Regions from separate parts of the Azospirillum sp. UENF 111221 genome, predicted to be linked through region 2. Evidence: riboswitches for the same ligand, from Rfam matches in the RefSeq annotation. Region 2 holds a riboswitch; each other region holds the start of a gene.
What was found. Region 2 has a riboswitch for thiamine pyrophosphate ahead of thiO (glycine oxidase ThiO). Riboswitches for the same ligand answer to the same signal wherever they lie in the genome.
Positions count from the first base shown of each region.

Region 1: another riboswitch for thiamine pyrophosphate. It lies ahead of ACWPN3_RS16510 (ABC transporter ATP-binding protein); the one in region 2 lies ahead of thiO (glycine oxidase ThiO).
Region 3: another riboswitch for thiamine pyrophosphate. It lies ahead of ACWPN3_RS02015 (ABC transporter substrate-binding protein); the one in region 2 lies ahead of thiO (glycine oxidase ThiO).

Region 1 is NZ_JBSNCH010000005.1:435,345-444,889, forward strand. Features, by position in the region: gene ACWPN3_RS16485 (hypothetical protein) at 1-68, shown strand, start outside; gene ACWPN3_RS16490 (inositol monophosphatase family protein) at 179-919, shown strand; gene ACWPN3_RS16495 (universal stress protein) at 963-1,790, opposite strand; gene ACWPN3_RS16500 (ABC transporter substrate-binding protein) at 1,906-2,847, opposite strand; gene ACWPN3_RS16505 (ABC transporter permease) at 2,865-3,632, opposite strand; gene ACWPN3_RS16510 (ABC transporter ATP-binding protein) at 3,629-4,360, opposite strand; TPP riboswitch at 4,408-4,514, opposite strand; gene ACWPN3_RS16515 (acetoin utilization protein AcuC) at 4,750-5,877, shown strand; gene ACWPN3_RS16520 (hypothetical protein) at 6,060-6,683, shown strand; gene ACWPN3_RS16525 (hypothetical protein) at 6,680-7,234, shown strand; gene ACWPN3_RS16530 (hypothetical protein) at 7,343-8,989, opposite strand; gene ACWPN3_RS16535 (hypothetical protein) at 9,425-9,545, shown strand, end outside.
Region 2 is NZ_JBSNCH010000005.1:2,312,444-2,321,988, forward strand. Features, by position in the region: gene ACWPN3_RS25695 (GNAT family N-acetyltransferase) at 1-429, opposite strand, end outside; gene ACWPN3_RS25700 (TAXI family TRAP transporter solute-binding subunit) at 580-1,857, opposite strand; gene ACWPN3_RS25705 (HupE/UreJ family protein) at 1,967-2,461, opposite strand; gene ACWPN3_RS25710 (hypothetical protein) at 2,581-3,141, opposite strand; gene ACWPN3_RS25715 (Y-family DNA polymerase) at 3,330-4,874, shown strand; gene ACWPN3_RS25720 (methyl-accepting chemotaxis protein) at 4,908-5,285, opposite strand; partial or broken gene ACWPN3_RS25725 (FIST signal transduction protein) at 5,782-7,125, opposite strand; TPP riboswitch at 7,242-7,341, shown strand; gene thiO (glycine oxidase ThiO) at 7,333-8,514, shown strand; gene thiS (sulfur carrier protein ThiS) at 8,511-8,732, shown strand; gene ACWPN3_RS25740 (thiazole synthase) at 8,847-9,545, shown strand, end outside.
Region 3 is NZ_JBSNCH010000001.1:441,226-450,770, forward strand. Features, by position in the region: gene deoA (thymidine phosphorylase) at 1-376, opposite strand, end outside; gene ACWPN3_RS01970 (hypothetical protein) at 380-631, opposite strand; gene deoC (deoxyribose-phosphate aldolase) at 612-1,220, opposite strand; gene ACWPN3_RS01980 (purine-nucleoside phosphorylase) at 1,217-2,050, opposite strand; gene cdd (cytidine deaminase) at 2,066-2,485, opposite strand; gene ACWPN3_RS01990 (ABC transporter permease) at 2,490-3,131, opposite strand; partial or broken gene ACWPN3_RS01995 (ABC transporter permease subunit) at 3,166-3,465, opposite strand; gene ACWPN3_RS02000 (ABC transporter permease) at 3,469-4,614, opposite strand; gene ACWPN3_RS02005 ((2Fe-2S) ferredoxin domain-containing protein) at 4,794-5,126, shown strand; gene ACWPN3_RS02010 (DMT family transporter) at 5,258-6,172, shown strand; TPP riboswitch at 6,206-6,320, shown strand; gene ACWPN3_RS02015 (ABC transporter substrate-binding protein) at 6,402-7,553, shown strand; gene ACWPN3_RS02020 (branched-chain amino acid ABC transporter permease) at 7,558-8,430, shown strand; gene ACWPN3_RS02025 (branched-chain amino acid ABC transporter ATP-binding protein/permease) at 8,423-9,545, shown strand, end outside.

The DNA.
Region 1 (9,545 bases), 1.9 Mb from region 2:
CGAAGGGCGGCGATCCTATGTTGAAGCTGGACAGCGTGCCCGGCAGCAAGCCGGCGGCAAAGCGCTGACCCTCTCCGAACTCAAGCCGTAAAGGGCCAATCGACCATGACGGGTTTCCCGCTTCCCGACATTGACTGCGTCGCGGATTCTGATCCGCTCCGTCGCCCGGACGGAGATCATGCCCTATTTCCAGAAGCTCGACGCCGCCGGCATCCGGCAGAAGACCGGCCCGACCGACCTCGTCACGCTGGCGGACGAGGCGGCGGAGCGGGCCTTGACCCCGGCGCTGTCGGCGCTGCTGCCGGGCAGCCGCGTCGTCGGGGAGGAGGCCGCATCCGAGGACGAGCGCGTGCTCGAACGCATCCATGGCGACGACCCGGTCTGGATCATCGACCCGGTGGATGGCACGATCAACTTCGCCCAGGGACGGCCGATGTTCGCGGTGATCGTCGCGCTTGCCTGCAAGGGTGAGACGATCGCCGGCTGGATTCACGATCCGGTCGACGGCCGGATGGCGACGGCGGTGAAGGGGCAGGGGGCTTGGCTCGACGGGCGCCGCGTCCATGTCGCGCCGGCCGTGCCGTTGCGGCAGATGGTGGGCGCACTGTCCACGCGCTTCTGCAGCGAGGAGATGAGGCTCAGATTGGAGGAGCGCAGCGTCGGGCTGGCGGAGCGCGTCTGCCTGTCGAGCGCCGCCCAGGAGTATCTGCGGCTGTTGGAGGGACGGGCGCAGTATTCGCTCTATCACCGGCTGATGCCCTGGGACCATGCGGCCGGCGTTCTGCTGCATGCCGAGGCGGGCGGCCATTCGGCGCTGATCGACGGGACACCCTACCGGCCTGGACTGTTGAACGGCAGCATCCTGCTGGCGCCCGACCGCGAAAGCTGGCAGGCGCTGCACGGACAGCTTTTCGGCTGAGTGCGTCCTTGGGGCAGGAGGGCGACAGCCCTCCCGCGCCCCTTCAATGTGCCAGCAACGCCGGCAGGGCCAGCCCGTCCAGCACCGTGCGGGTCGCCCCGCCCAGAACCAGTTCGCGCAGGCGGGAGTGGCCGTAGGCGCCCATCACCAGCAGGTCGGCGCCCTGGTCGGTGCAGCAGGACAGGATCATGTCGCCGACCTCGCCGCCGGACGCGATGACCGATTGCGGACGTGCGGCGATGCCGTGGCGGTGCAGCCACTCGACCAGGGTCGCGGCTTCCCTGCTCTGTTGCCCGAGCGGCTCCACGGTCAGCACGGTGACGGATTCCGCAGTTTCCAGAAAGGGCATGGCGGCGCGGACCGCACGGGTGGATTCGCGCGTGTTCTTCCAGGCGATCAGCACATGGCGGCCGATGGGCGCCGCCGCCGGCTGCTTCGGCGGCAGGACCAGGACCGGCGTGGCGGTCTCCAGCGGCAAACGGTCGGGGATGTGGTGCAGAGACACCCGCTCGCCGGCCCGCACCGCCGCGGATTGCGCGACCACGATCAGGTCGGCATAGGCGGCGCGCTCTGCCAGCAGATCGACGTGGTCACCCTCTTCGACCGTCCAGTCGTAGGGCAGCCCGTCAAGCGACTTGCGGACCTCCTGCTCGATCCGCTCGGCATTCTCATGGGCGATTGCGGTCGCCTCCGCCATGAAGCCATAAGACGCGGCGCGGCCGGTGGCGCCCGCCGGCATCGACACCGGGGTGGCGATGTAGAGCGCCTGGATATGTGCGGAGAAACGCTTGGCCAAAGCCGCGGCCACCGCCAGACGGCTGGCGTGGGCGTCGTCGTTGGCCATGTGCAGCAGGATGGTCTTGATCGGCATGCCCTCGCGTCTCCCAACATTATGATCGGTCCACCATCAGCCGGCGGAGCGGTTTCCCTCTAGGTAACGCTCCGCCGGGGTCGATGGCAACGCCGGTCAAGGGAAAGGCAGGCGGTTACTTCACAACCACCGCATATTGGTCGATCGGCGCCACGGCCTTGATCAGACCGCGGGCCTTGAGGAACTCGGCGAAGCGGGTGTAGCGCTCGGCATCCAGGGCGGCCGGGCTGTGGGCGAAGCGCGGTAGCGTGTCGGCCCAGGCGCGGCGGTTCAGCTCGTCGTTCAGTTCGGGCCGGCCCTTGACGAAGGCGGCCTGCGACTCCTCCGGATGGTTCAGGATGTAGAGCGTCGCCCGCTCCACCGCCGCCAGGAAGCGCTTGAAGCGGGGATCGTTCGCCTTGTCCTTGCGGGCGACCAGAATCAGCTCGTCATAGGGCGGAACGCCCTCTTCCTCGGGATAGAAGGCACGGCCAGGGTGTTTCTCGATCTCCATCTGGTTCAGTTCAAAGTTGCGGAAAGCACCGACCACCGCATCGACCTGGCCCGACAGCAGCGACGGCGACAGGGAGAAGTTGACGTTCACCAGCTCGACATCCTTCAGGCTCAGCCCCTGCTTCTCCAGCATGGCGCCCAGCAGAGCGTCCTCGAAACCGGCGATGGAGTAGCCGACCTTGCGGCCCTTCAGATCCTTCAGCGTCTTCACCGGCCCGTCGCGCAGCACGACGACGGAGTTCAGCGGCGTGGACACCAGCGTGCCGATGCGGACCAGGGGCAGTTCCTCGGCCACCTGCAGGATCAGCTGCGGCTGGTAGGAGACGGCGATGTCGGTCCCGCCGGCGGCCACCAGCTTCGGCGGGTCGTTGGGATCGGCCGGGGCGGTCAAGGTGACCTCGAGACCGGCATCCTTGAAGAAGCCCTTCTCCTGCGCCACCACCAGCGGGGCGTGGTCCGGGTTGACGAACCAGTCCAGCATCACGGACAGCTTGTCCTGGGCCAGCGCGGGAAGCGAGGTCATCAGGCCGGCGGCGATCAGGCCGGCGGTGAAAAGATGCTTCATCGAGTGTCTCTCCCCCTTCAAGGGTTGGCGTCTTCGGCAGGTTGGGTATCGGGTTGCCAGGGCAGGGCACGGCGGGCGAGCGCATCGACGGCGGCATAAAGCGAGACGGCGAAAAGTCCCAGCACCAGCACGGCGGCGAACAGAAGGTCGATCTGCATGCGGGCATTGGCGTGCAGCATCAGGTAGCCGAGACCGGAGGACGACCCCACCCATTCGCCGATCACCGCCCCGATGGGCGCCACCGCGGCGGCGACCCGCACGCCGGACCAGAAGGCGGGCAGGGCGGCCGGCAGGCGGATGCTCCACAGGATCGCGGCGGGCGAGGCGCCCATGGTGCGGGCAAGGTCGAGCCAGCCGGGATCGGTGCGCCGCAGCCCGTCGAACAGCGCGGTCGTCACCGGGAAATAGATGACCAGCACCGCCATGGCGATCTTGGACGCCATGCCGTAGCCGAGCCACAGCACCAGCAGCGGCGCCAGTGCGAAGACCGGGATGGCCTGACTGACCAGAAGCAGCGGCATCAGCCAGCGCCGCGCCGTGCGGAACCGCGCGAGCAGCAAAGCGCTAACCCCGCCCAGCACGACGCCGGCCACGAGCCCGATCAGAATCTCGGCCAGCGTGGTCAGGCCATGGGTCAACAGCAGGGGAGCCTGCCGCTGCATGGCGTCCGCCACCGCCAGCGGACCGGGCAGCAGGTAGCGCGGCAGCCCGGTGGCCCAGACCAGCGCCTGCCAGCCGGCGACCAGCACCAGCAGGGTGATCGCGCCGCGCAGCAGCGCCTTCATTCCGCCAGCCTCCGCAACAGTTCGGCCTGATGCGCCAGCAGGTCCTGATCGTCGACGCGGCGCGGCACCGGGCCGGAGGGCTCCAGCGCCGGTCCCATGATGGCCGGCCGGCCGGTCATCACATGCAGTCGGTCGCCGATGCGCAGCGCCTCCAGCGGGTCGTGGGTGACCATCAGGACGGTGCGGCCGGCCAGCGTCTCCGCCGCGGTTTCCTGCAAACGCAGCCGGGTGATGGCGTCGAGCGCGGAGAAGGGCTCGTCCATCAGGACCAGCGGTCTGTCCTCCATCAGGGTGCGGGCCAGCGCCACGCGCTGCTTCTGCCCGCCGGACAGGGCGGCCGGACGGTCGCGCTCGCGCCCCGCCAAACCGACGCGGTCCAGCAGCGCACGGGCCTGCTCCACCCGTGCCGGGTCGGGACGGCGATGGCGCAGCCGGTCGCCCAGCAGGACATTGTCGAGCACGGTCAGCCAGGGCAGCAGCAGGTCCTGCTGCGCCATGTAGGCGATCCGGCCGGCCAGCGGCTGCCAGTCGCCGGTGACCACCTCGGTCGGCGGCTCCGGCTCGGCCAAGCCGGCGAGGATGCGCAGGAGCGTGGTCTTGCCGACGCCGCTCGGCCCCAGCAGGCAGGTGGTCCGCCCGGCCGGCAGCTCCAGCGTCAGCTCGGAGAACAGCAGTGTGCCGCCATAGGTCAGCCGCGCGCGCGAGATGGTCACCGAAAGCGGCGTCATCGCAGGCACGCGGGCATGCATCGTGGACTGGCGGAGATGGAGAGGGTGCGGTCCCGCATCACTGATCCCTACGCCGGCATGAACCGGATCAGGTTCCAGGGGTCGTCCCGCAACAGGACCTCTCAGCCGCCCATCGGCTCCCCCCAGTGAAGGCGGCGACTATAGGCGCGGACGATCCGTGACCGCAAGCATTGCCGGATGCAGCTTCCGGGATGCGGAAGCGGGCTGCTTGACCGCACCGCCGCAGCGCCTAGTTTCTGACGGGCATCTAAGCAGGTTTTCCGAACTCCGCCCACAGGCGGGCGGGCTCGGGAAACCTGCAAAACCATAGAGTCCGCAGGTTTCTCCAGGCCGGGCCTGTTGCCCGATCTGGAGAAACCTGATTAGGAGTGCCCGTCCTGACCACGCCCTTCCGCACACCGTTGTTCATCGGCGGGGAAATCTACCGCGGCTCGACCTATGGGCCGAAGCATCCGCTGGCGATTCCGCGCGTGTCGACCGCCATCGACCTCAGCCGCGCCATGGGCTGGCTGCCGGACGAGGTCTATCTCGACACCCATGTGGCGAGCGAACGCGAACTGGCGCGCTTCCACACATCCGACTACATCGCCGCGCTGAAGAGGGCGGAGGCCGAGCAGCGGGTCGACGAGGCGACCGCCGCCCGCCACAATCTCGGCAAGCTGGAGAATCCCATTTTCGCCGAGATGTACCGGCGGCCGGCCCACAGCAGCGGATCGGCGTTGCAGGCGGCCAGGATTCTCGGCGACCGGCCCGCCGGTCTGGTCTATGCGCCGGCCGCCGGGACGCATCATGCGCGGCGGGACCGGGCAAGCGGCTTTTGCTATTTCAACGCGCCGGTACTGGGCATTCTGGAATTGCTGGACCATGGGCTGGAGCGGGTCCTCTATGTCGATCTCGACGCCCATCATGGCGATGGGGTGGAGGAAGCCTTCGCCGACGACGACCGGGTGCTGACCGTGTCCATCCACGAGGACGGACGTTGGCCCTACACCGGCAAGGTGGAGGACCGCGCCGGCGGCATGGCTCGCAACCTGCCGGTCCCGCCGGGCTTCAACGACAGCGAGATGGAGCATGTGATGGAGGCGGCGGTCCTGCCTCTCGCCCGTGCCTTCCGACCGCAGGCGATGGTGATCCAGACCGGCGCCGATGCCTTGGCCGAGGATCCGTTGAGCCGGCTGGAGCTGTCCAACCTTGCCCTGTGGGACGCCGTCGCGGCGCTGCTTCCCCTGGCGCCGCGGGTGCTGGTGGTCGGAGGAGGCGGCTATAACCCGTGGTCGGTCGGGCGTTGCTGGGCCGGGATCTGGGCGGTGATGAACGACATCGATCCCGCCGTGCGTCCGACCGCGGAGGCGGAGGCGGTGCTGCGCGCCCTGACCTGGAACCGTGCCGCCGGCCGCAACCCGCCGGAACATTGGTTCACCACGCTGGGCGACGAACGGCGTCCCGGTCCGGTGCGGGATGCTGTGAAGCGGGTGGTGGAGATTGCAATGTCCTGAAGGGTGGAGGTGTCCTGCCCCGCAGCCGACCGACTCATTCCGACGAAATTCGAACCAACCTGTGACGATTCGTTGACGGGGTCGGATTGTTCGTTGATTCTTACTTCTGCTGCGCCGGTGCAGCTTCCGCATCGGGTGATGCGGGCTTCGGCGGGATTTGCGGTAGGAGAACGGGCGGGCGGATGTCGAACACCACGCTGTTCCTGATCGCCATCGTCATCATCATGCTGGCTGCCGTCCCGGTCGCCATGATGCTGAAGGATTTCCTGCCGAACATCATGGAAAAGAGCAACGGCCTGGACCAGATCGAGAACCGCATCTACGTCCTTCATGCCGAGGCGCAGGAGCTTCAAAACCGGGTGAACCATCTGGTCCAGCGTCGGAACAGCCAGTCTTCCGACCGCAACCGGCTGGAAAGCGATATCCGCAAGGCGGAAAAACAGGTTCGGGACCTGTCGGACCAGCCGCCGATGTTCGTGCATGAGGTCGGCGACCCGCAGGCCGGACTGATGAAATTCGTCGCGACGGTGACGCAGGAAAAGGCATCGGCCGCTGCCCGCGCCGCCGGCGAGCGGGCGCAGGTCAACCCCATCTGGCGCTGCACGAACGTGGCCGAGGTCTGGGCGTCGAGCTTCGACGAGGCCAAGCAGATGTGCGACGTGGCCTTTCCGTTCAAAATGGGTTTCCAGAAGACGTTCATGCGCGGCGATGCGCGGGCCGGTGGGATGGCCGGAGGCAGGGCCGCCGGCAAGGGGGTGCCGACGCCGCCCGCAACCGCCCGGGCGAAGGCGGGTGCCGCCACATGATGATCAACTTCATCATCGTCCTGGCCATCGTCGCCATCGGCGCCTGGCTCGGCAACATCTTGATGAGCGTCGAGCAGCGGGTCTCGCAGGCGCGCCAGCGCGTCCGCGGTGTCCGCAACAACCTCGACAAGCTGGATGCCACCATCCACCGCCTGCATCGGGAGGAGGAGACTCTCCATGCCGAGATCGAGGAGCTGACCCGGGAGATGGTGGAACTGTGCAAGAAGCAGGTGGAGGTGCAACAGCGCCTGACCGAAGCGCAGTCGAAGCGTCGCCCCCAAATCCTGATCCTGACCGACCGGCGCAATCCCGGCGACAAGGAATGGCTGGTCACCGTGGTGAACCAGCAGATCGGCGAGATCGATGCCGCCCACCCGTTGGCCGTCGAATGGGCACGTGGGCGCCAGTATCTGGTCTGGGCGGAGTCGGACCGCGAGGCCGGCGAACGTGCCAACCGCCGCTTCAGCGCCCGGCCCGGCTATCAGGTGCGGTCGGTGGCCCCGGTGAAGGACGATCTCTACAACGCCAGCCCGGCCCAAAGCGCGGCTTAGAGCACGGCGGAAACAAGCACCGCCCAGTCTTCGGAAAAAGCAAAAGGCCCTTCTTCCGGTCGCGGAAGAAGGGCCTTTGCGCTGCTCGGTCTACTCCGAACCCGGACGTCAGCGCGCCTTGGCGGTGGCCGGGGTCTGGCGGAAGGCGTCGTGCAGGTAGGGCGACAGCGACTGGCGCATGTTGCGCAGCCATTCATGGATGATGATCAGCGAACGGGAGGCGACCGGCGGGGTCATGCCCAGCTTCACCAGATCCTCGCGGGTCATCGTCGCCACCTGATCCAGCCGGTGGCCGGTCAGGCGCGCCCAGGCCGGGGCGGTGCAGGGCTGCATGGAGATCACCTGCAGGCCCTCGCGTTCCACCATCTCCGCCTTGCGGCGGGCATACTGGCTGTCCTCCAGCTGGGAGAACGGGCCGGAGAAGCCGTTTTCCACAAGGACGCGCTTGGCCTTCGGGGCGATGGTCGCCACCCGCTCCAGCGTCGTCATGCCGGTGGACAGCGAGGCGAGGTCGACGGTCACCGGGACCATGAAGGTCAGCCGTTCGCCTTCGCCAACGTAATAGTCGAAGCCCGACACCTCGGCCCAATTGAAGAACCACTGCGAGATGTTGCCGCCGAAGTCGTACAGGCGGCCACCGCGCTGCAATTCCGGCCCGATCAGGTCCCAGAACTCGTAGAAGCCGTCGCCCGAGCCCATCATGTTCATGAAGTCCTGGGTGATGCGGCGGTGTTCGACCACGTCCGGGCCGAACAGGCGGGCGAGACGCTCGTTCACCTCGTACTCGACGACCTTCAGCTGCAGGCCTTCCAGCATGGCGGTCGCCATCAGGTGATGGGACAGCAGCGTCTTGCCGACGCCGCCGCGGTCATTGAGGACGAAGATCGTGCCCAGCATGCGATCGCCTTTCCAGTATGCGTTTGTTGAGTCGTCTTGGGTCATCGTGGCAGGCATCGGCGGGAATACAGGAGAGCCGGTGCCCGGCGCAACCGCCGTGGACGTCTGATGGGAAGCCGGCTGCGGTTCCGGCCTGGTCATTGCGGGTTCGGGAGGCGTTTCATCCTCCCCGGTTCCGGTCTCGTCCTCCGCCGGCCGGTCTTCGGCAACGGCGGTCGCCGGTGCGAGAAGGTCCAGGGCAGGGGAGGCGGGTTGTGAGGGTTCCTCGACTGCCTTCGGGGCCGGTTTGCCCTCTTCGGCGGGCGCAGGCTCTTCCTGAGTTGGCGGCTCATCCGCGACAGCGTTCGCCCGGGCATCCTCGCCGTCAAGCTCGCTATCAGGATCTGTCGTCTCGGTCAGCAGTTCCGCATCGGAGTCGGCAGCCTCCGTCACGGGCTCGACGGCGGAATCGCTCCCGCCATCCTTCCCGTCTTCCTTCTCGGGGCCATCCTCATCCGGGCCGTGCTCATCCGCATCTGCCGCTTCGTCCTTCAGGCCGGCGGACAGGGCGGCTTCATGCACGGCTGCCAGGGTTTCGGCGGGAAGGGCTGCGGCGCCATGGTCGCCGGCGGCCTCGCCGCGTCCTTCGTTTCCGACGAGGAAGAAGGCGGAGCGCAGGGTAACGGGAGAGATCGGCTGGTTGTCGCGGGCAGTCACCCCCAGCTTGGCCAGCAGATCGGAGATCTCGGCCCAGGACAGGCCGCGCTCGCGCATCAGCCCGATGTCGGCATAGCTTTCGCGCACCGCCTGCATGGCGCTGCGGTTGCCAGCCGGGCGATCGGCAAGGAGCCGTTCAAGTTCCGAGCGGTCGATCGACACCGTATGGGATTCCGGCAAGATGAAATGGCGACGGGGAAGCGCCTGGATGTTGGATCGCAAGGAATCCATTCCCCTGGGGCCGAAAAAATAGTACAAGCGGCCATCACGCGCAAACGGTTTCCAAACGACATCAACGGCGCTAAACAGTGTTGCCCGATCGTGAACCCATCGGTGACGCCGGGCAACTTCGCCGACGCTCCGGCAAATGGCGCCATGACGTTGGCTTTTGGAACCGCCTGCCGGTTGCGCGGGTTGCCATAAGGGTGGGCGCCGCCGTTTCCGACGGATCGGACGTCTTCATCGGGCTGGGCTTGGAACCGGGGTAAGGCCAGGATGCCTCACGATTTTGGTTCGTCACGCGACCGGCGATCCGCACCCTTGCCGGGGGCGGGCATCGGCTTTCACGAGTTGCGGCAAGCGTGCGAAATCTCTGCATTGCGCGAGGATCTGGAGCGGCTGGCCCACGAGGCCGGCGCCCTGCGTGATGGCGTGGAGCAGGCCGTGGAGACGGTACGCGACCGTTTTGCCGCGCTCACCGCCGAGGAAATGGCCGACC
Region 2 (9,545 bases):
CGCGTCGGGCTGGTTCGACGCTTCGCCGACCGGCATCCAGCCGTTGCGCTCGTAGAAGGCGCGGGCGTCGGCGTTGCGGGCGGCGCAGGCCAGCTCGGCCGGGCCGGCGGCGCCCTGCAGCAGTCCCAGCGCCTCGCGCAGCAGGGCCGATCCGATGCCGCGCTTGCGCCAGCCGGGGTCGATGAACAGGTTGTGGATGATGCCGGCCTTTGGATCGAGCGAGACGAAGCCGACCACCGTCCCGTCCGTCTCGGCCACCAGCACCGAATCCTCGCGGACGCAGTCGTAATAATCGTCCAGCCCGAACCGGTCGGCGGGCTGCCAGGAGAAGGCCTGGCGGCGGCCGTGCAGGAAAATCTCGGCACAGCGGGCGGAGTCGGCGTCGCGGGCGGAACGGATCGCGATGCGCACCCCTTCGCCGGCCGTCATGCCTGTCTCCTTCCGTCCGTTGCGCCCGATCGCGCGGATCAACCGGATACCGGTCAGATTATTCCACAGGAAGGGCGTGCGGAAACGGTCCTTTCGTCCTGTCCGGCCAGTTGGCGACCAACGGGCGATCGGTTGGCGATCAGCCGGCGGTCAGCGCTGGGGCTTGTCTTCGCTGCTTTTCCCGGTGGCGCTCTTCTCGGCAGGAGGAGTCCCGTTCCCTGCCTTGTCCCCGGCGGCGGGGGGCGTGTCGGCCGCGCCGGCCGGCGGACGGGCAGGCTCGTTGGCGGCGCTGCCGAGCAGGCCGGCCTCGCGGTAGAAGCGCTCCGCCCCCGGATGCAGGGGAACCGAGACGTTGGCGACCGCGCGGGCGGGATCGAAATTGCGGCCCTGCGGATGCCCGTCGGCCAGGACGCGGCGGGTGTTCTCGTGCCACAGCGCGCGGACGACGCCATAGATCAGGTCGGGGTCGCGGTCGGCGCGGGTCAGCAGCTCCGCCCCCAGGCTCAGCGTCGGGGTGGGGGCGCTGCCGGGATAGGCGTTGGCCGGGATTTCCTGCTCGATGTAGAAGCGCTGGCCGCGCAGCAGCCGGTCGGCCGGCTCGCCGTCCAGCGGCACCAGACGGATCGGCACCCGCGCCGCCACGTCGCTGACCGCCGCCACCGGATAGCCGCCGACCATGAAGAAGCCGTCCAGTTCGCCCTTCGCCAGCCGGTCGGCCGCGGTGCCGGGCTTCAGGTAGAGCGGCGTGATCGTGCTTTCCGACAGTCCGTAGGCGTCCAGGATCAGCCGCGCCTCGACCAGAGTGCCGGAGCCTTCCTCGCCGACAGAGATGCTGCGGCCCTTCAGGTCGGCCATGCGGTCGATGAAGCCGTCGGAGCGGACGACGATCTGGATCGCCTCCGCATAGAGCATGCCGAGCGAGCGCAGCTCGGTGAAGGGGCGCTTGCCGGTGAAGCTGCCGGTGCCGCTGTAGGCCCAATAGGCGACGTCGGCCTGGGCGAACCCGGCCTCCACCGTGCCCGCCCGCAGCATCTCGACATTGTCGACCGAGCCGTTGCTGGCCTGCGCCACCACGATCAGGCCGGGGATGCCGCAGCTTCCGCCCTTGTCGCAGGGGCGCGAGCCCGGCGGGTTGGAGATGGCGTTGGCGATCAGCCCGCCGATCGGAAAATAGGTGCCGGAGGTGGTGCCGGTGCCGATGCGGAAATAGCGCAGATCCTGGGCGGTGGCCGGATTTCCAAGCAATCCGCCGCCCGGCAACGGGGCCAGGGCCACGCCTCCCATCAGCCCGCCCAGCAGATGGCGGCGGGTCAGGCCGAGGTGAGTCAGGCCGAGGTGAGGCAGGGGAGCCGCATCGGGATGCGGCCCGGCTCCCGGAGAGCGGAGCCCCGGTGAGGGTGGGCAGGCTTTGGCGGCTGCGCGGGACACCGGATCGTTCCGTTCGTCTGGCCCGTGCCTCCCAAGCGGGACGGGCGGGGAGGGGAGGTCGTGCCTTCAAAGATTTCCGCGCACCCCTGTCATTTCAAGGCGCATCCGGTCAAATCACGCCGACGAGGTCGAGAACGCCGGCGACTGCTACCGCACCGCCACACAAACGCACGGCCCGGTCCGACTCGGCCTGCGTCACCGCAATCGACAGACCCAGCCCGCCGCAGGCGACCAGCATCAACCCTGACGCGAAACCGGCCCAGTAGAGCGGCGGTCCCTGATGTGCATGGCCGTGGAACACCGCGGCGACCGCGGCGATCAGCACCGCCACCACCGCCGGCGCGCGCACCCCCAGCGCCACCAGCGACCCGACCACCACCAGCGAGGCGGCCAGTCCCGGCGCGGCATAGGGCAGCCGCACGCCCATCTGGGCGGCGAAGCCCGCCGCCAGCGCGGCGGTCACCGCGGCGGCCGGCACCTGCCACACCGCGGTGCCGCCGGCTTGTCCGGCCCACAGGCCGATGCCGAGGATGCCCAGCAGATGCTGCAGCACCCACACCGGCGTGGTCAGCCCGTTGCCGAAGGCCCCCGTCACCGTCGTCATGCGCCCGCATCCCCCCGTCCGTTCAGCTGTCTGTCCAGCTCCAGCTGCCGGTATGGCGGCTGAGCGGGGGCGGGGTCAAGCCGTCAGGACCGGCGCTGCCGGGGCGCGCAGGGTGGCCGCTACCGTGCCAGCGGGTCGCCGAACTGGCGCAGGTCGTTCTCGCGCCGCATCAGGTCGCGCTGGCCCAGCGGGTCGAGCCGGCCCATGGCGTCGTCGGTCCGCATGCGGTCGACCTCCGGCCTGATCAGGTCGCGCTTGAAGGCGTCGGTGGCGCTCTGGGACGAGGGCGGGGGCGGCACCGGGATCGGGCGCGGCGGCTGGGGCAGGGCGGCCGGGTCGGGCGGCGGCGACGAACTGCCGCGGCGGCGTTTCGGCGGCGGCTGGTCGGTGCCGTCCGGGTCGCGGCGCATCTGCCGGTCGTCGCTCTGGCTGTCGCTGGTTTTGCGGGACTGTGCCGTGGCGGCGGACCTGGAGCCGGTCCGCGACTGCTCCGCCTGGATCTGGCTCCAGGTTCTTCGCTCGCCCCCGCCGGGAACGACCGTCTGGTTGTAGACGGGTGGAAAGGCCTGGGCGCGGCCGGGATTGTCGTCGCGCAGGTCCGTCGGCGCGCAGGCGCTTGTCGCCAGCAGGAGAAGGAGCGGCGTCAGTCGAATGGCGAGCGATGGGAGAGGTGGGGTCATTGATGGAATGTCGGCATTGCTGATCGTTTCGGCAAGATGACCCCAAAGGAGGGACTCCCCTTGCAGCCAAGCCGGCGCTAAGATGTTCTTTGTTTGTTCCTGATTGTCGGGTTTCTTATGACGCATCCCCCTCCCCACCCGCCCTTGTCCCCCTCTCCCCCCGGGGAGAGGATCGGGGGGAGAGGGGATTGTTCCGCCGGGCGGAGAGACCCAAGCGCCGCATCCTCGCTTTGTGGCTGCCGCGCCTGCCGACCGACGCGCGGGAACGGCTCATGCCGCCGGAGTTGCGCGCACGCCCCTTCGTCCTGCTGCGGACGGAGCGCCAGCGGCGGGTGGTGGTCGCGGTCAACCGGGCGGCGGCGATGCTGGGCATCGCTCCCGGCCATACCCTCAGCGATGCCCGTGCGCTGGAACCGGCGCTGGAGGTGGCGGAGGCGACGCCGGAGGCCGATGCGGCCCTGCTCGGCCGCATCGCCGACTGGGCGCGGCGCTACAGCCCCTGGACCGCGGCGGACGAGCCGGACGGGGTGGTGATCGACATCACCGGCTGCGCCCATCTCTTTGAGGGCGAGCCGGCGCTGGCCGCCGACCTCACCGGCCGGCTGCGCGCCGCCGGTTTCGCCGCCCGCGCCGCCATCGCCGACACCCCGGCCGCCGCCTGGGGGCTGGTGCGGTTCGGCAGTCCGGAGCAGCGGCGTCGCGAGGCGTTGGATGGTCTGCCGCTCGCCGCCCTGCGGCTGCCGGCGGAGATTGTGGAGGGGCTGCACGCGCTGGGCCTGCGCCGGATCGGCGACCTGCATGCCATGCCGCGGGCGGGGCTGGCGGCGCGGTTCGGAGCCAGGTTGATGCAACGGTACGATCAGGCCTTCGGCCGGCTGGACGAGCCGATCTCCCCGCGCCGGCCGGTGCCGGACCATCGCGAGCGCCTGACCTTCGCCGAGCCGATCGCCACGCCCGAATCGATTGCCGGGGCGCTGCGCCATCTGCTGGGGAGGCTATGCAAGGGGCTGGAGGCGGCAGGGCAGGGGGCGCGCCGGCTGCGGCTGGACGCCCACCGCACCGACCAGCGGGTGGACGACGACCCGCAGAGCCTGACGCTCGGCACCAGCCGCCCGGCGCGCGACCCGGCGGCGCTTGCCCGGCTGTTCGCCCCTCTGCTGGAACGGATCGAGCCGGGGCCGGGGCTGGAAACCCTGGTGCTGTCGGCGACGGAGACGGGACCGCTGTCCGCCGTCCAGACCGCAATCGACGGGGAGGAGGGCGGTGAGGAAGGCAATGACGACAAGTTGGCCGAGCTGGTCGACCGGCTGGCGCTGCGGCTGGGGGAACGGGCGGTGCTGCGGCTGGTGCCGCGGGAAAGCTGGCTGCCGGAGCGCTGCGTGGCGCCGCATCCGCCGATGGAGCGCCTGCCGGCGCCGAAGCCTTGGCCGGCCGGGCAGGTGCGCCCCTTGCGCCTGCTGACCCCGCCCGAGCCGGTGGAGGCCACCGCCCCGCTGCCCGACGACCCGCCGCTGCTGTTCGTCTGGCGCGGCGTGCCACACCGTGTGCGCCGGGCCGAGGGGCCGGAGCGGATCGAATGCGAATGGTGGCGCGGGCAAGGATCGCTGGGGCTGGCGGTGCGCGACTACTACCGGGTCGAGGATGACGGCGGCCGGCGCTTCTGGCTGTTCCGCGCCGGCCTGTACCGGCCCGACGAGCCCCCGCGTTGGTTCCTGCACGGGTTCTTGGGGTGAGGCGCCGGGACGCCGCCCGCTCACCCCGCCCGCTCACCCCGCCCGGTCGAGCTGCTTCAGGAAGGCGATGTAGCGGTTGATGTCCTCCATGCGCCGGGCATGGTCGTTCATGTCGGACAGGCGGTCTTCGATGGCCTTCTGGGCGCCCTCCACCTCGTCGATCACCGCATGGATGTCGGTCTGCAACTCCTGCGAGGCGGTGGCGGCTTCGTCCATGCGGGCGCTGGTGTCGTCGAGCTGGCCGCCGACGGAGCGGACGGAGGTCACCACCTGGTCGATGGCGCGGCGGGTGTCGGCCAGCGTCTGCTTGGTGTCGTTGGCCAGCTTGCGCACTTCGGCCGCCACCACGGCGAAGCCCTTGCCCGCCTCGCCGGCGCGGGCGGCCTCGATGGTGGCGTTCAGCGCCAGCAGGTTGGTTCTGGCTGGCGATGCCGTCGATCACCGCCAGCACCTTCTCGATGCTCTTCACCACGGTGGACAGCTGGTTGAATTCGCGGACCAGCGCCTCCTTGCGGTCGGCGTGGCCGTCGAACAGGGTGGCGTGGCGGTTCAGCGTCGCCTCGATCGCCGACATCGAGCCGCCGATGCGCGCGGCATAGCTGGCGGTCTCCTGCACGCCGCCAGTCAGCGTCACCAGCGCGTCGAGATAGCTGTGCATCCGTTCGATCACGCTGTTGCGGATGCGGCTCAGCAGCTCCAGCCGGTTGTAGCGGGTGGCGATGAAATAGCTCTGGAACCGGGCGTAATGCACCGCGAACCGGTCGACCATGTCGTCGCTGAACGCGGCGCCGGGCGGCACCTCGAAGAACATCAGTGCGGACAGGGTCTGGTTGATGTTGATGCCCAGCAGCTCGCCGAAGGTGGAGAAGCCGGCGGCGGCCAGCCCGTCGAAGGCATGGACGCGCGACAGCTGGTCGGGGTTGTTCAGCCGGCGCAGGATGCAGTCGTTCAGGATGGCGCCGAGGGGACGCGGCTTGCCGCGCAGATAGGCCGAGAGGTCGTCCTCGGTCTGGCGGACGAAATCGGTCGCCTCCACCAGGCACAGCGAATCGCCGGGATTGACGTCGCAGTAGAAGGCGACCTCCCCCTTCTCGAAATCGAAGCCGGAGATGGAGCGGACGAACAGCTCCCCCTCCATCTCGATGGCAAAGGTGTTCTTGGCCAGCTTGCCCGGCAGCTCCTGCGGCTTGCAGCGCAGGGATTTGGCGAGCGCGTCGATGAAGCCGACGACCTCGAAGCCGTCGCGGTCGATCACGCTGCGCACGATGCGGCGCATCGGGTCGGCGTCGACCACGGCGAAGCGGGTCTGGGTCGGCCGGAAATTCTGCGACTTGAAGATGCCGTAGCGGATGCCGGGTGCCATCTTCAGGAAGACCGTCACCGCCGCGTTCTCCAGCACGCGCTGGCCGTCGAACAGATGGGTGTTGCGGAAGTCGAGCTTGCCGCCGGCCGAGCCGCCGATGAACAGGCAGGGGAAATGGCCGGAGCGGTAGACCGCCTCCATGAACCAGCTTTCGCTGGCCGACAGCCCGTCGATGAAGGTCAGCGCCACCGTGTCATGGCTGTCGACCGGGAAGGGGACGCGGATGCGGTCGAGTTCGCCGCGGATCGCCTCCACCCTGGCCGGCACGTCGCGGGTCGGCCGGCCGCCGCGCAGGTCGTCGCAATGCAGCGGGACCGACTGGATGCTGACCCCGGCGAGCAGGCGTGGGCTGAAGGATTGCAGCACCACGCTGTCCCAGCGGTCGCCGGCCTTGCGGTAGAGCGGCTGGCCCTCGGCCGCGCACAGCTCGCCCGCACTGGAGACCAGCACCAGCTGGGTCGCCGCCGGCAGGGCGGAGCGGACCGCCCGCGCGGTGGCGGCGAAATCGACATGCGGCGACACGAAGCCGACGACCAGCGCCGGTGCCCCGGCGGCGAAAGTCAGCCCCTCCAGCGCCGCGGCACCGATCCGCTCCGCCGGCAGGCACAGGCTGCGGATCGGCTGTTCCGCCGGTCCGGCGGCGTGCGCTGCCGCTTCGGGCCCGCCAGCCGGGGTGCCGGAAACGGGGGCGGTCGGAGAGTCCGAGCGGAAGAAAGACAGCATGCTGGCGAATCCTCGGTCGTCTTCGTTGTTCATTCCGCGCACCGGCGGTGCCCGTTTGCGGCTGTGAGTGCCCGGGTATGGCTCATTTTGCCGACAATCTAGCTGCCGATTGGTAGCGTTTCCTGTCGGGGGAACTCCGTATCCGGCTGCGGCCTGTCGCCGCATCCATCGTCAGGTTCAGGCCGGGCTGAAGCTGTGGGCTGATACGGCGGCCTTGGGTGGCGAAGCCGGGCAACGGTCGATTCCGCTTGTGGGGCCAGCGGAAGATTGGCATAAGGCAATCCATAGGCCTGGGGTGCCGTGCGGTGGTCGCGCGGCTGAGAACACACCCATCGAACCTGTCTGGGTAATTCCAGCGAAGGGAGCCGCCGCATGATCCATGCGCCAGAATCACATTCTTTTTCCGTTTCTGAATCCGGACTCCGTCCCTCCATTGCCATCGTCGGCGCCGGCTGCATCGGCCTCGCCATCGCCTGGAGGCTGGCGTCGGCCGGCTGCCGGGTCGATGTCTTCGAGCGGGGGGAGGCCGGGCGCGGCGCCACCCATGCCGCCGGCGGGATGCTGGCCGCCTGCGTCGAAACCGAGCCGGGCGAGGAGGGGCTGCTGCCGCTGACCCGCGCGTCGCAGGCCCTGTGGCCGGACTTCGCCCGCGCTCTCGAGGCGGCGAGCGGCATGGCCGTCGATTTGCGCAGCGAGGGCACGATGGTCATCGCGCTGACCGCCGACGATGCCGCGAAGGTCCGCTTCCTGCACGGTTTCCAGCGCGATCTTGGATTGCCGGTGGAGTGGCTGAGCGGGGCCGAGGTGCGGCGGCGCGAACCCTTCCTGCAACCGGGTGTCGCCGGCGCCCTGTTCTGTGCCGGCGACCATCAGGTCGACAACCGCAAGGTCGCGGCCGCCCTGCGCCGCGCCGCCGTGGCTGCCGGCGCCCGCCTGCACGAGCAATGCGGCGAGGTGGCGCTGGCGGTGGAGGGCGGCCGCGCCGTGGGGGTGCGGGTTGCCGAAACGCTGCATCGGGCCGACCGGGTGGTGCTGGCCGCCGGGGCGTGGTCGGCCGGCGTGCCTGGGCTGCCGCCCGCCGCGAAGCCGCCGGTGCGTCCGGTGAAGGGGCAGATGGTCTGCCTGCGCATGGACCCCCGTCTGCCGCTGCTGCGCCATGTGGTGTGGACGCCCGGCACCTACCTGATCCCGCGGCTGGACGGCCGGCTGCTGATCGGCGCCACGACGGAGGAGCGCGGCTTCGACGACCGTCTGACCGCCGGCGGGCAGTTCGCCCTGCTGGAGGGGGCGTGGCGGGCGCTGCCGGGCATCGCCGAACTGCCCATCGAGGAAGCCTGGGCGGGTTTCCGTCCCGGCAGCCGCGACGATGCGCCGATCCTGGGCGAGAGCGGCATTCCCGGCCTGATCCACGCCACCGGCCACCACCGCAACGGCATCCTGCTGACCCCGGTGACCGCCGACGGCATCGCCCGCCTGGTGCTGACCGGCGAGACCGACCCGCTGCTGCGCCCCTTCGCCGCCGACCGCTTCGTTGCCGCGGGAGCCGCCGCATGAGCGCCGTTTCACGTGAAGCCATCCGCGTCAACGGCCGCGAAGAGCCGCTGTCCGCCGCCTCCGTCGCCGAGTTCCTGGCCGGGCGCGGCATCGCCGAGGGCGCGAAGGGCGTCGCGGTTGCCCTGAACGGCGCCGTGGTCCCACGGCGGCGCTGGCCCGAGACCCTGCTCCAGCCCGGCGACAGCCTGGAAATCGTCCGCCCGATCCAGGGCGGCTGACCCTGAATTTCCCTCTCCCGCGACCAGCCCGGGAAGGATCCCCTCTCCCCCCGGGGAGAGGGGGAGTATCCCCGGACCGCTTGCGCGGGAGGGCCTTATCAAAAGGCTCCCCCCATGTCCCAACCCGACACCCTCACCATCGCCGGGCGTTGCCTCGGCTCACGGCTGTTCCTCGGCACCGCCGGCTATCCGAACCAGCAGGTGATGCTCGACGCGCTGGCGGCCAGCGGCAGCGAACTGGTCACGCTGGCGATCCGCCGCATCAGCCTGGACGGCTATTCGGAAAGCCTCGTCGACGTGCTGGCCCGCGCCACCGCCGGGCGGCCGACCGGGCCGGTCGGGCTGCTGCCCAACACCGCCGGCTGCATGACCGCCAAGGAAGCCGTGCTGACCGCCCAGCTGTCGCGCGAGGCCCTGGACACCCCCTGGATCAAGCTCGAGGTCATCGGCGACCGCGACCTGCTCTATCCCGACGTGGAGGAACTGCTGCGTGCGACCGAGGAGCTGGTGAATGACGGCTTCGTCGTGCTGCCCTACTGCAACGACGACCCCGTCACCTGCCGCAAGCTGGCCGACCTGGGGGCCGCGGCGGTGATGCCGTTGGGGGCCTTCATCGGGTCCGGCATGGGCATCCGCAACCCGCACGCCATCGAGACGATCTGCGCCCGCAGCCCGGTGCCGGTGGTGCTGGACGCCGGCATCGGCACCGCGTCCGACGCGGCGCTGGCGATGGAGCTCGGCTGCGCCGCCGTCCTGCTGAACACCGCGGTGTCGAAGGCGCGCGATCCGGTGCGGATGGCGGCGGCGATGCGC
Region 3 (9,545 bases), on a different contig from region 2:
ACTTGTCGAGCGTGCCTCCGGTGTGGCCGAGGCCGCGGCCCGACACCATCGGCACGAAACCGCCGCAGGCGGCCAGCATCGGCGCCAGGATCAGGCTGACCTTGTCGCCGACGCCCCCCGTGGAATGCTTGTCGATCACCGGACCGGGCAGGTCGAGCGACCTCCACTCCATCACCGTGCCCGAATCGCGCATGGCGCGGGTCAGCGCCACCCGTTCGTCCAGGCTCATGCCGCGGAAGAAGACGGCCATGGCGAAGGCCGATGCCTGGGCCTCCGACACGCGGCCGTCGGTGAGGCCGCGGACGAAGTCCTGGATGGTGGCGGCGTCCAGCGGCTGGCCGTCGCGCTTGGCGCGGACGATTTCCTGCGGAAGCATGCCTCAGTACCCTCCCGCCGGGGCAGGCTCGCGTTCGCCCTCCCGTTCGCCGTCCTGCTCGCCATGACCGGCGGCCGACAGCAGCGCGTCGAGCAGGCTGGAGGCTCCGAAGCGGAAGGTCTGCGGCGTCGCCCAGCCATCCCCCAGGATATGGTCGGCCAACGCCAGATAGCGCGCCGCCTCCGCCGCGTCGCGGATGCCGCCGGACGCCTTGAAACCGACCTTCTTTCCCGATTCATAGATGCTGTCGAGCATCACCGCCGCGGCCGGCAGGGTCGCGGCCGGCTGAGTTCTTGCCGGTGGAGGTCTTCAGGAAGTCGGCGCCGGCGGCGATGGCGTCGCGCGAGGCCCAGGCCAGCAGGTCGGCGTCGGGGAAGGCGCCCGATTCCAGGATCACCTTCAGCAGCACCTTGTCGCCGCAGGCCTCGCGGCAGGCCTTCACGACATTGATCGGCTGGGTGCGGGCGCCGTCGATGAAGGCCTTGTAGGGCAGAACCACGTCGATCTCGTCGGCCCCGTCGGCGATGGCCCGCCGGGTCTCCGCTGCCACCGAGGCGGCGTCGGCCTCGCCGGTCGGGAAATTGACCACGGTGGCGATCTTCACCGGTGTGCCCTCCAGCGCCTTGCGGGCGGTGGGGACGAAGCGCGGCCAGACGCAGACGGCGGCGACCGGCCCCACGGGCGTGACGGCGCGGGCGCAGAGATCCTGCACCACGCGGTCGCTGTCGTCGCCGTTCAGGCTGGTGAGGTCGAGCATGCCCACGGCACGGCGCGCCAGATCGGCGTCGGACGGGGCGTTGGCGCTGGCGTCCAGCGCGCTTTGCAGGTCGGCAGACAGTTTCATGACCGGGACCCGTCCTTCTCATGCAGGCGTTCGAGGAAGCCGACCAGCAGGCGCTCCAGGTCGGCGGCTGCCGCCGAGGCGGCGGTCAGGGTCTGGTGATGGTCGACCGGCCCGTCGCCGAGCCCGACGCCCAGATTGGTGACGACGGCACAGCCGACGACCCGCAGGCCGCAATGGCGCGCGACGATGCATTCGGGAACGGTGGACATGCCGACCGCGTCGGCGCCCAGCAGCTTCATCATCCGCACCTCGGCCGGCGTCTCGAAGGACGGGCCGGGATAGGCGGCATAGACGCCTTCCGCCAGATCGATGGACAGGCCGGCGGCGACATCCTTGAGCAGGCCGCGCAGTTCCGGATTCCAGGCATCGGTCATGCTGGGGAAGCGTTCGCCGAAGGCCTCGTCGTTCGGACCGGTCAGCGGGTTGCTGCCCAGCAGGTTCAGATGGTCGCTGATCGCCATCAGCCGGCCGGGTCCGACCTCCAGCCGCAGGGAGCCGACGGCGGCGGTCAGCACCAGTGTGTCGCAACCCGTCAGCTTCAGCGCCCGCACCGCGGTCTTCAGCGCATCGAAGCCGTTGCCCTCATAGGCGTGGACGCGGCCCTGCATGCAGGCGACCTCGACCCCGCCGAGCTGTCCCACCACCAGCCGACCGGCATGGCCGGACACGCTGGGGATCGGGAAACCGGCGATGTCGGTGTAGGGAATGGCAACCGCGTTGGCGATGCGGTCGGCGATGCCGCCCAGGCCGGAGCCCAGCACGATGCCGACCCGCGGCCGATGGCCGGAGGCACGGTGGAGGATGTCCGCGGCGGCGCGGGCTGCGGTCATGTCGGGAAACTCCGCTCAGAAGGCTAAATTGGTGGGGCCGAAGGATTCGGGCAACAGGGTTTCCAGCGGAAAGCTCCGCCGCAGGCCGGCCGGGTCGCAGATGTGGATCGGCGTGTCCGGGGATGCAAATTCGCGGATGCGCTGGCGGCAGCCGCCGCAGGGGGTGCAGATCTCCTCCGCCCCCGCCTCGCCACCCATCACGACGATGGCGCGGATGCGGCGGTCGCCGGCGGTGACCATGGCGCCGATGGCGCTCGATTCCGCGCATTGTCCTTGCGGATAGGCCGCGTTCTCCACATTGCAGCCGGCGAAGATGCGGCCCGAGTCGCCGAGGATCGCCGCACCGACCTTGAATTTGGAATAGGGGGCATGGGCGTTCTCGCGCGCGGCGCGGGCCGCTTCGATCAGCTGCGGCAGCTCTGCGGTGTCGGCCATCGGCTCAGCGTTCCTTCACATAGGGGATGCCGCTCGCCTTGGGGGCGATGGCCTTGCCGACGAAGCCGGCCAGCAGCAGGACGGTCAGCACATAGGGCAGCATCTGGATGAACTGAACCGGGATGACGCCGATGCCCGGCAGGACCACGCCCTGGAGGCGGACCTGCACCGCGTCGGTGAAGGCGAACAGAAGGCAGGCGAACAGGGTCGGCCCCGGCCGCCATTTGCCGAAGATCAGAGCCGCCAGCGCCAGATAGCCCTTGCCGGCGGTCATGTCGCGGACGAAACCGGCGCCATGGCCGGTGGAGAGATAGGAGCCGGCCATGCCGGTCAACACGCCGGTGACCAGCAGCGCCTGATAGCGCAGCGTCGCCACCGACAGGCCGGCGGTGTCGACCGCCGCCGGGTTCTCGCCCACCGCCCGCAGCCGCAGCCCGAAGCGGGAGCGGTAGAGCACCCAATGGGTGGCGATCACCAGAACCAGCGTCACCCAGATCAGGATGTTGTTGCCGTTGAACAGCTCGCGGTAGACCGGCCCCAGCACCGGGATGCCGGACAGCGCCTCCACTCCCGGCAGTTCCACCGCGGGGATGCGCGCCTGGTTGGGCAGCAGCGGAGTTCTGGCCGCCCTGCTTGAACCAGGCATAGGCCAGCGTCGGCGCCAGCCCGGCGACCAGGATGTTGATCGCCATGCCCGACACCACCTGATTGCCGTTGTGGGTGATGCAGGCGAAGCCGTGGACCATCGCCAGCGCCACCCCGGCGGCGATGCCGGCCAGCAGCCCCAGCCACGGGTTCAGCGTGGCTGAGGCGACGGCGGCGGAGAAGAAGGCGCCGGCCAGCATCTTGCCTTCCAGCCCGATGTCGACCACGCCGGCCCGCTCGCAATACATGCCGGCGAAGGCGGCCAGCACCAGCGGGGTCGCCACGCGGATGGTGGCGCCCAGAAGCTGCAGCGCCAGAAGCAGCGCGTCTTCCATCGCTCAGCTCCTCCCCGTTTCGGCGGCGGCGGTGCCGCGGCGGCGGAACAGCGCCTCCACCTGCGGCTTGAACAGGTTCTCCATCGCACCGGCGAACAGGATGACCAGACCCTGGATGACCATCACCAGCTCGCGGTTGATCGTGGGGTATTCAAAGGACAGCTGGCCGCCGCCCTGCGCCAGAACCCCGAACAGCAGGGCCGCCAGAATGATCCCGACCGGATGGTTGCGCCCCATCAGCGCCACGGCGATGCCGACAAAGCCGACGCCGCCGGTGAAGTTCAGGATCACCCGGTGCTGCACGCCCAGGATCTCGTTCACGCCGACGAAGCCGGCGAGCGCGCCGGAGATCAGCATGGCGATGACGATGTTGCGCGCCGGCGAGATGCCGGCATAGACCGCCGCCCGTTCGTTCCGGCCCACCGTCCGCAGCTCGTACCCCCAGCGGGTCCGGCGCAGGAAGATGTGGAACAGCAGACAGCAGGCCAGCGCCCAGAGGAAGGACAGGTTCAGCGGCGAGGCGGGAATCGCGATGCCGAACCAGCCGAGCGCCCGGTCCATCGACGGCAGCCAGACGCCGGGGTCGAACTCGCGGGTTTCCGGCGACTGGCTGCCGGGGCGGATCAGCACGTCCACCAGCAGCCAGGTCATGATCGACGCGGCGATGAAGTTGAACATGATCGTCGTGATGACGATGTGGCTGCCGCGCTTGGCCTGGAGCCACGCCGGGATGAAGGCCCAGGCGGCGCCGAACAGGGCCGAAGCCAGCACCGCCAGCACGGCCACCACCGGCCAGGGCCAGCCGGTCAGCGCCAGCGCCACCAGCCCGGCGCCGAGCCCACCCAGATAGGCCTGCCCCTCGCCGCCGATGTTGAACAGCCCGCAATGGAAGGCGATGGCGACCGCCAGTCCGGTGAAGATGTAGTCGGTGGTGTAATAGAGGGTGTAGCCGATGGCCTCGGGATATCCCAGGGCCTCCGACACCAGCAGCGACAGCACGTCCACCGGGTTCTCGCCGATCACCAGGATCACCAGCCCCGACAGCACGAAGGCGGCGACGAGGTTGAGAACCGGCAGCAGCGCATACCCGACCCAGCCCGGCACCGCGCCCGGCTGGCCCTTCCCCGATCCGCTCAGCAGCACCGGCATCTCCTGGATTGCCCCTTGCCGGGGATTCTTAACCGCCAATGCTCTGCCGACCAAGCGTTTCGTGATGTGAGAAAGCCAATGGGCACCGGGACTTGGAAGCGTCACAAAAGTCTTGCCGCAACGCAGCATTCTGGCATGCTTCTTACCCATAAAATTTTTATGGCTATGGAGCATGACCGATGCCGCTCGACATTCCGCAGACCTTCCGCCACCACGTCTTCTGCTGCGCCCAGCAGCGCCCGCCCGGCCATCCGCGCGGCAGCTGCGCCGCCAAGGGCGCGCATCCGCTGTGGCAGCGGCTGGATCAGAAAATCCAGGGCAAGGGGCTGGCCGACGTCGGCATGGCGATGACCGGCTGCCTCGGCTTTTGCTCCGCCGGGCCGCTGATGGTGGTGTATCCGGAAGGCATCTGGTACCGGCCGGAAACCCCTGAGGACATCGACGAGATCGTCGACTCGCATCTGGTGAAGGATAAGCCGGTCGAGCGGCTGGTGATGGTTCTGACGCGGTGAGGCGAGCGGGCGCTTCACGCCACTCCCTGAAAGTGCCGGCGCCTACCAGACCTGCGGTTGCGGCATTGGGACACAGGCGCATTTGCCCATAATGTGGGCATCTCCCGCCATTGCCGTTCCGAACCGATTTCATGACCGACGCCGAAACCGCCGACCTGCTGCCTGCCGAGGCCGATTCGGTTCCCTATGCCGTCGGCTGCTTCCTGGGCGCGATCCTGCTGTTCGCGGCGATGGACACGCTGATCAAGTTCCTGACCGCCGATTACCCGGTGCCGCAGCTGATGTTCGTGCGCTCGCTGGTCGCCTTCCTGCTGGTGGGCGGCTACACCCTGACCTGCGGCGGCGGGATCGCGGCGATGCGGACGCGGCGGCCCCTGGGGCATGTCTGGCGCGCCTTCGCCGGGCTGATCTCCATGGGATGCTTCTTCTATGCCTTCCGCGAATTGCCGCTGGCCGACGTCTATGTGCTGAGCTTCGCCGGTCCGCTGTTCATCACTGCACTGTCGGCGCCGCTGCTGGGCGAACCGGTGGGCTGGCGCCGCTGGGCCGCCGTGGTTGTCGGGTTCGGCGGCGTGGTGGTGATGGCGCAGCCGTCGGCCGGGGCGCCGCTGGTGCCGGTGCTGGTCGGGCTGTGCGCCGCCCTGTTCTATGCGCTGGCGGCCCTGGCCGTGCGCGGCCTGTCGCGGACGGAAACCAGTGCCTCCATCGTGCTCTACCTGCTGCTGACGACGACAGTGGTCAGCGGGGCTCTGGCCGTGCCGGTCTGGACGGCGCCGACCGCCTTCGCGCTGGGGTTGATGGCGCTGGTCGGGGCCATCGGCGCCGGGGCGCAGGTGCTGCTGACCCAGGCCTTCCGCCGCGCGCCGCCGGCGGTGGTGGCGCCCTTCGAATATACCGGCATGGTCTGGGCCAGCCTGTTCGGCTGGCTGGCGTTCGGCGACCTGCCGACCGTGCCGGTCCTGGCCGGCGCCATGGTCATCATCGGCAGCGGGCTCTACATCCTGCATCGTGAAACCATAGTGGCGCGCCGCCGGTTGGGTTCTTGACAGGACGGGGCCGGCGGCGACACTCTCGCCGCCTGTTCACGGCTGGGGTGCCCGTGCGGATGCCGGTTCGGCAATCGCAGGGGCTGAGACAACACCCATCGAACCTGATCCGGGTCATGCCGGCGAAGGGAGCCGACCGGAACCCGACGGACCCGCTGAAAGCTGCTGCGAAGCGCCCCGTCTCCTCCGCGTCGCCCCAACCGCCGGCGCGTGTTGAGGAGTATCGGTCATGCGGCGCGCGCTTCCCCTCCTGATCGGCCTGCTGGCCGCATCCTCCTGCCTGTCGTCCGTCTGCCTGTCGTCCGCTGCCCGTGCCGACGACACGCTGTCCTTCCCGGTGCTGGTGCCGCTGACCGGCTTCCTGTCGCTGGAGGGCACCAGCCAGCGCAATGGCGCCGTCCTAGCGCTGAAGCAGACGCCGGCCGGAATCGCCATCGCCTCGGAGGTCGTCGATACCGGCACCTCGCCCGAGGCGGCGGTGACGGCGCTGGAACGCGCGGCCGGCCGCGGCACGGTCGGGGCGGTCGCCGCCAGCATGCTCGGCACCCAGATGCTGGCGATGCTGCCGCTGGCGGGCGAGCTGAAGCTGCCTCTGGTCACCGTGTCGGGCACCGCCTCGATCACCGAGCAGGGCAATCCCTGGGTCTTCCGCTTCTTCCCCGGCGACGCGGTCACCAAGGCCGCCCATGCCCGTTATGTGGTGGAGGAGCTGGGCAAGCGGCAGCCGGCCGTCATCTACCAGACCACCGCCTACGGCCAGAGCGGCAAGGCCCATCTCGACGCCGCCTTCAAGGCGCTGGGCGTCACGCCCGTCTTCGAGGAGGGGGTGGATCCGGCGGCCAAGGATCTGCTGCCGGTGCTGACCAAGGCGCTCGCCGCCAAACCGGACGTGCTGGTCCTGCACCTGCATTCCGGACCGACCGCGCTGCTGCTGCGGCAGGCGGCGTCCAGCGGCGTGACCCTGCCCATCGTCGCCGGCTCCGCCATGCACCAGCCGAGCACCGCGGCCCTGCTGGAACCGGCGGAACTCAAGGGCGTCTGTGCAGAGACCGCGGCCTCGCCGATTTCCGGCGGCACGCCGGAGGTCAAGGCCTTCACCGACGCCTACCGTGCCGCCTTTGGCAAAGAGCCGGACGCTTTCGCGCTCGGCCAGTATGACGGCATGACCATGGTGCTGGAGGCGGTGAAGGCCGGCGCCCGGTCGCCGGACGCCATCCGCAAGGCGCTGTCCGCCGAGACGTTCCAGGGTCTCGCCATGACTTACAAGTCCGACGGCAAGGGCAACATGGCCCATTCCGCCGTCATCGTCTGCTATGACGGGGCCAGCCGGGTGCCGGTGCTGGCGAAGCGGTACGACGACCCGACGCTTGCGGCGAAGTGAACGGATGGCGGCGCTTCAACTGCTGGTCAACGGGGTGGCGCTGGGGGCGGCCTACGCCCTGGTGGCGCTGGGCTTCGTTCTGGTGCTGAACGCCACCTCGGCGGTGAATTTCGCCCAGGGCGATCTGGTGATGGCCGGCGGGCTGCTGGCGGTGGCGGCGGCGCCGCTGATCCCGCTGCCGGGCATCGTCCTGCTGCCGGTCGTTCTGGTGCTGATGGCGGCGCTGGGGCTGCTGCTGGCGCTGGCGGCCTATCTGCCGCTGCGCCGCCGGCCGCCGGTCTCGGTCTTCATCAGCACCATCGCGGTCGGCATCATCCTGCAGAACGGAGCCGCCATCCTGTTCGGGCCGGAGCCGCGCGCCGCACCGCCGCTGTTCGGCGACGATACGCTGCACATCGCCGGGTTGGCGGTGCCCGAGCAGTCGCTTGCCATCGTCGCGGTGGCGGGGCTGCTGATCGGGGCGCAGCAATGGGTGTTTGCCCGCACGCAGTTGGGCCGCCGGTTGCGCGCCACGGCGCAGGATCCGGAGATGGCGCGCGCCTGCGGCGTGCCGGTCACCACGATGATCCTGGTGACCTTCGCCATCGGGGCGGCCTGTGCCGGCGCGGCCGGGCTGCTGCTGGCCAACCGCTATTTCGTCACGCCGACCTCGGGCAGCGACCTGATCCTCAAGGCCTACATCGCGGTGACGGTGGGGGGCTGGGGCTCCGTGCCGGGCGCGGTGGTGGGGGCGCTGTTGATCGCGCTGTTCGAGGTGGGAGTATCGTTGGTGCTCTCATATCCGGCGGCGTTGGGCGCGCTGTATCTGACCTTGCTGGCGATTCTGGTGCTGCGTCCGCAAGGGCTGTTCGGCGAAGCGGTGCGGCGCCGTGGGTGAACGGCACTCTCCGGCCGAGACTGTCGCGCTGATCGCTGGCGCGCTTGCCCTGCTGGTCTATGCGCTGGCCTTCGCGTCCCCCTATGGCCTGCGCGTCCTGACCGTCGCCGGGGTCTATGCGCTGGCGACCTTCGGATTCCAGATCGTCTTCGGGCTCGGCGGGGCGCTGTCGCTGGCGCAGGGCGCCTTCTTCGGCGTCGGCGCCTATGTGACTGGTATCCTCGGCAGCCGCTTTGGGCTCCGTTTCGAGGTGACCTTCCCGCTGTCGATGCTGGTGCCGCTGCTGCTGGCCCTGCCGGTCGGTCTGGCGGTGCTGCGGCTGGAATCGCATTACTTCGCCCTGGCGACGCTCGGCATCGCCCAGGTCCTTCATCTGCTGGCCGTCAACCTGCCGGAGCTGACCGGCGGCTCCAATGGGCTGGCCGGGGTGCCGGCCGCGGTGCTGTTCGGCTGGGCGGTGCCGCGCGGGCTGCCGATGGCCGGGCTTGTGTGGGGGCTGGTCGCTCTCGGCGGGCTGATCGGCTGGCGGCTGGCGCGGGGTCGGCTTGGCCGGTCGTTGACGATGCTGCGCGACGACCCGCTGGCGGCGGCAACGCTGGGGCTCGATGTCGGGCGGCTGCGGCTGATCGCCCTCGGCATCAGTGCGCTGTTCGCCGGGGCTGCCGGGGCGCTCGCCGTCCACACCCAGCGCGTCGTCTCGCCGGAGGTGCTGGAATTCCCGGTCATGGTCTCCATCCTCACCATCGCCATCGTCGGCGGGCGGGGACGGATGGCCGGGGCGGTGCTGGGCGCCGTGCTGTTGCTGCATCTGCCGGAATGGTTCCGCTTCCTGGAGCGCGGCTATCTGGTCGTCTACGGCGTGGCGCTGCTGGCGACCGTGGTGCTGGCGCCGGACGGTCTCACCGGCCTGCTCGACCGCATCGCGGCCCGCCTGTTCAGCCGCCGGACGCGGGCTTCGGTCGAGTCGAAGGAGCCGCCGCGTCCGCAAAACTCGCCGGACGGGCTGGCAGTCGACGATCTGCGCAAGTCCTTCGGCGGTGTGCGGGCGGTGGACGGCGTGTCGCTGGAGCTGCGGCCGGGCAGCATCACCGGGCTGATCGGGCCGAACGGCTCCG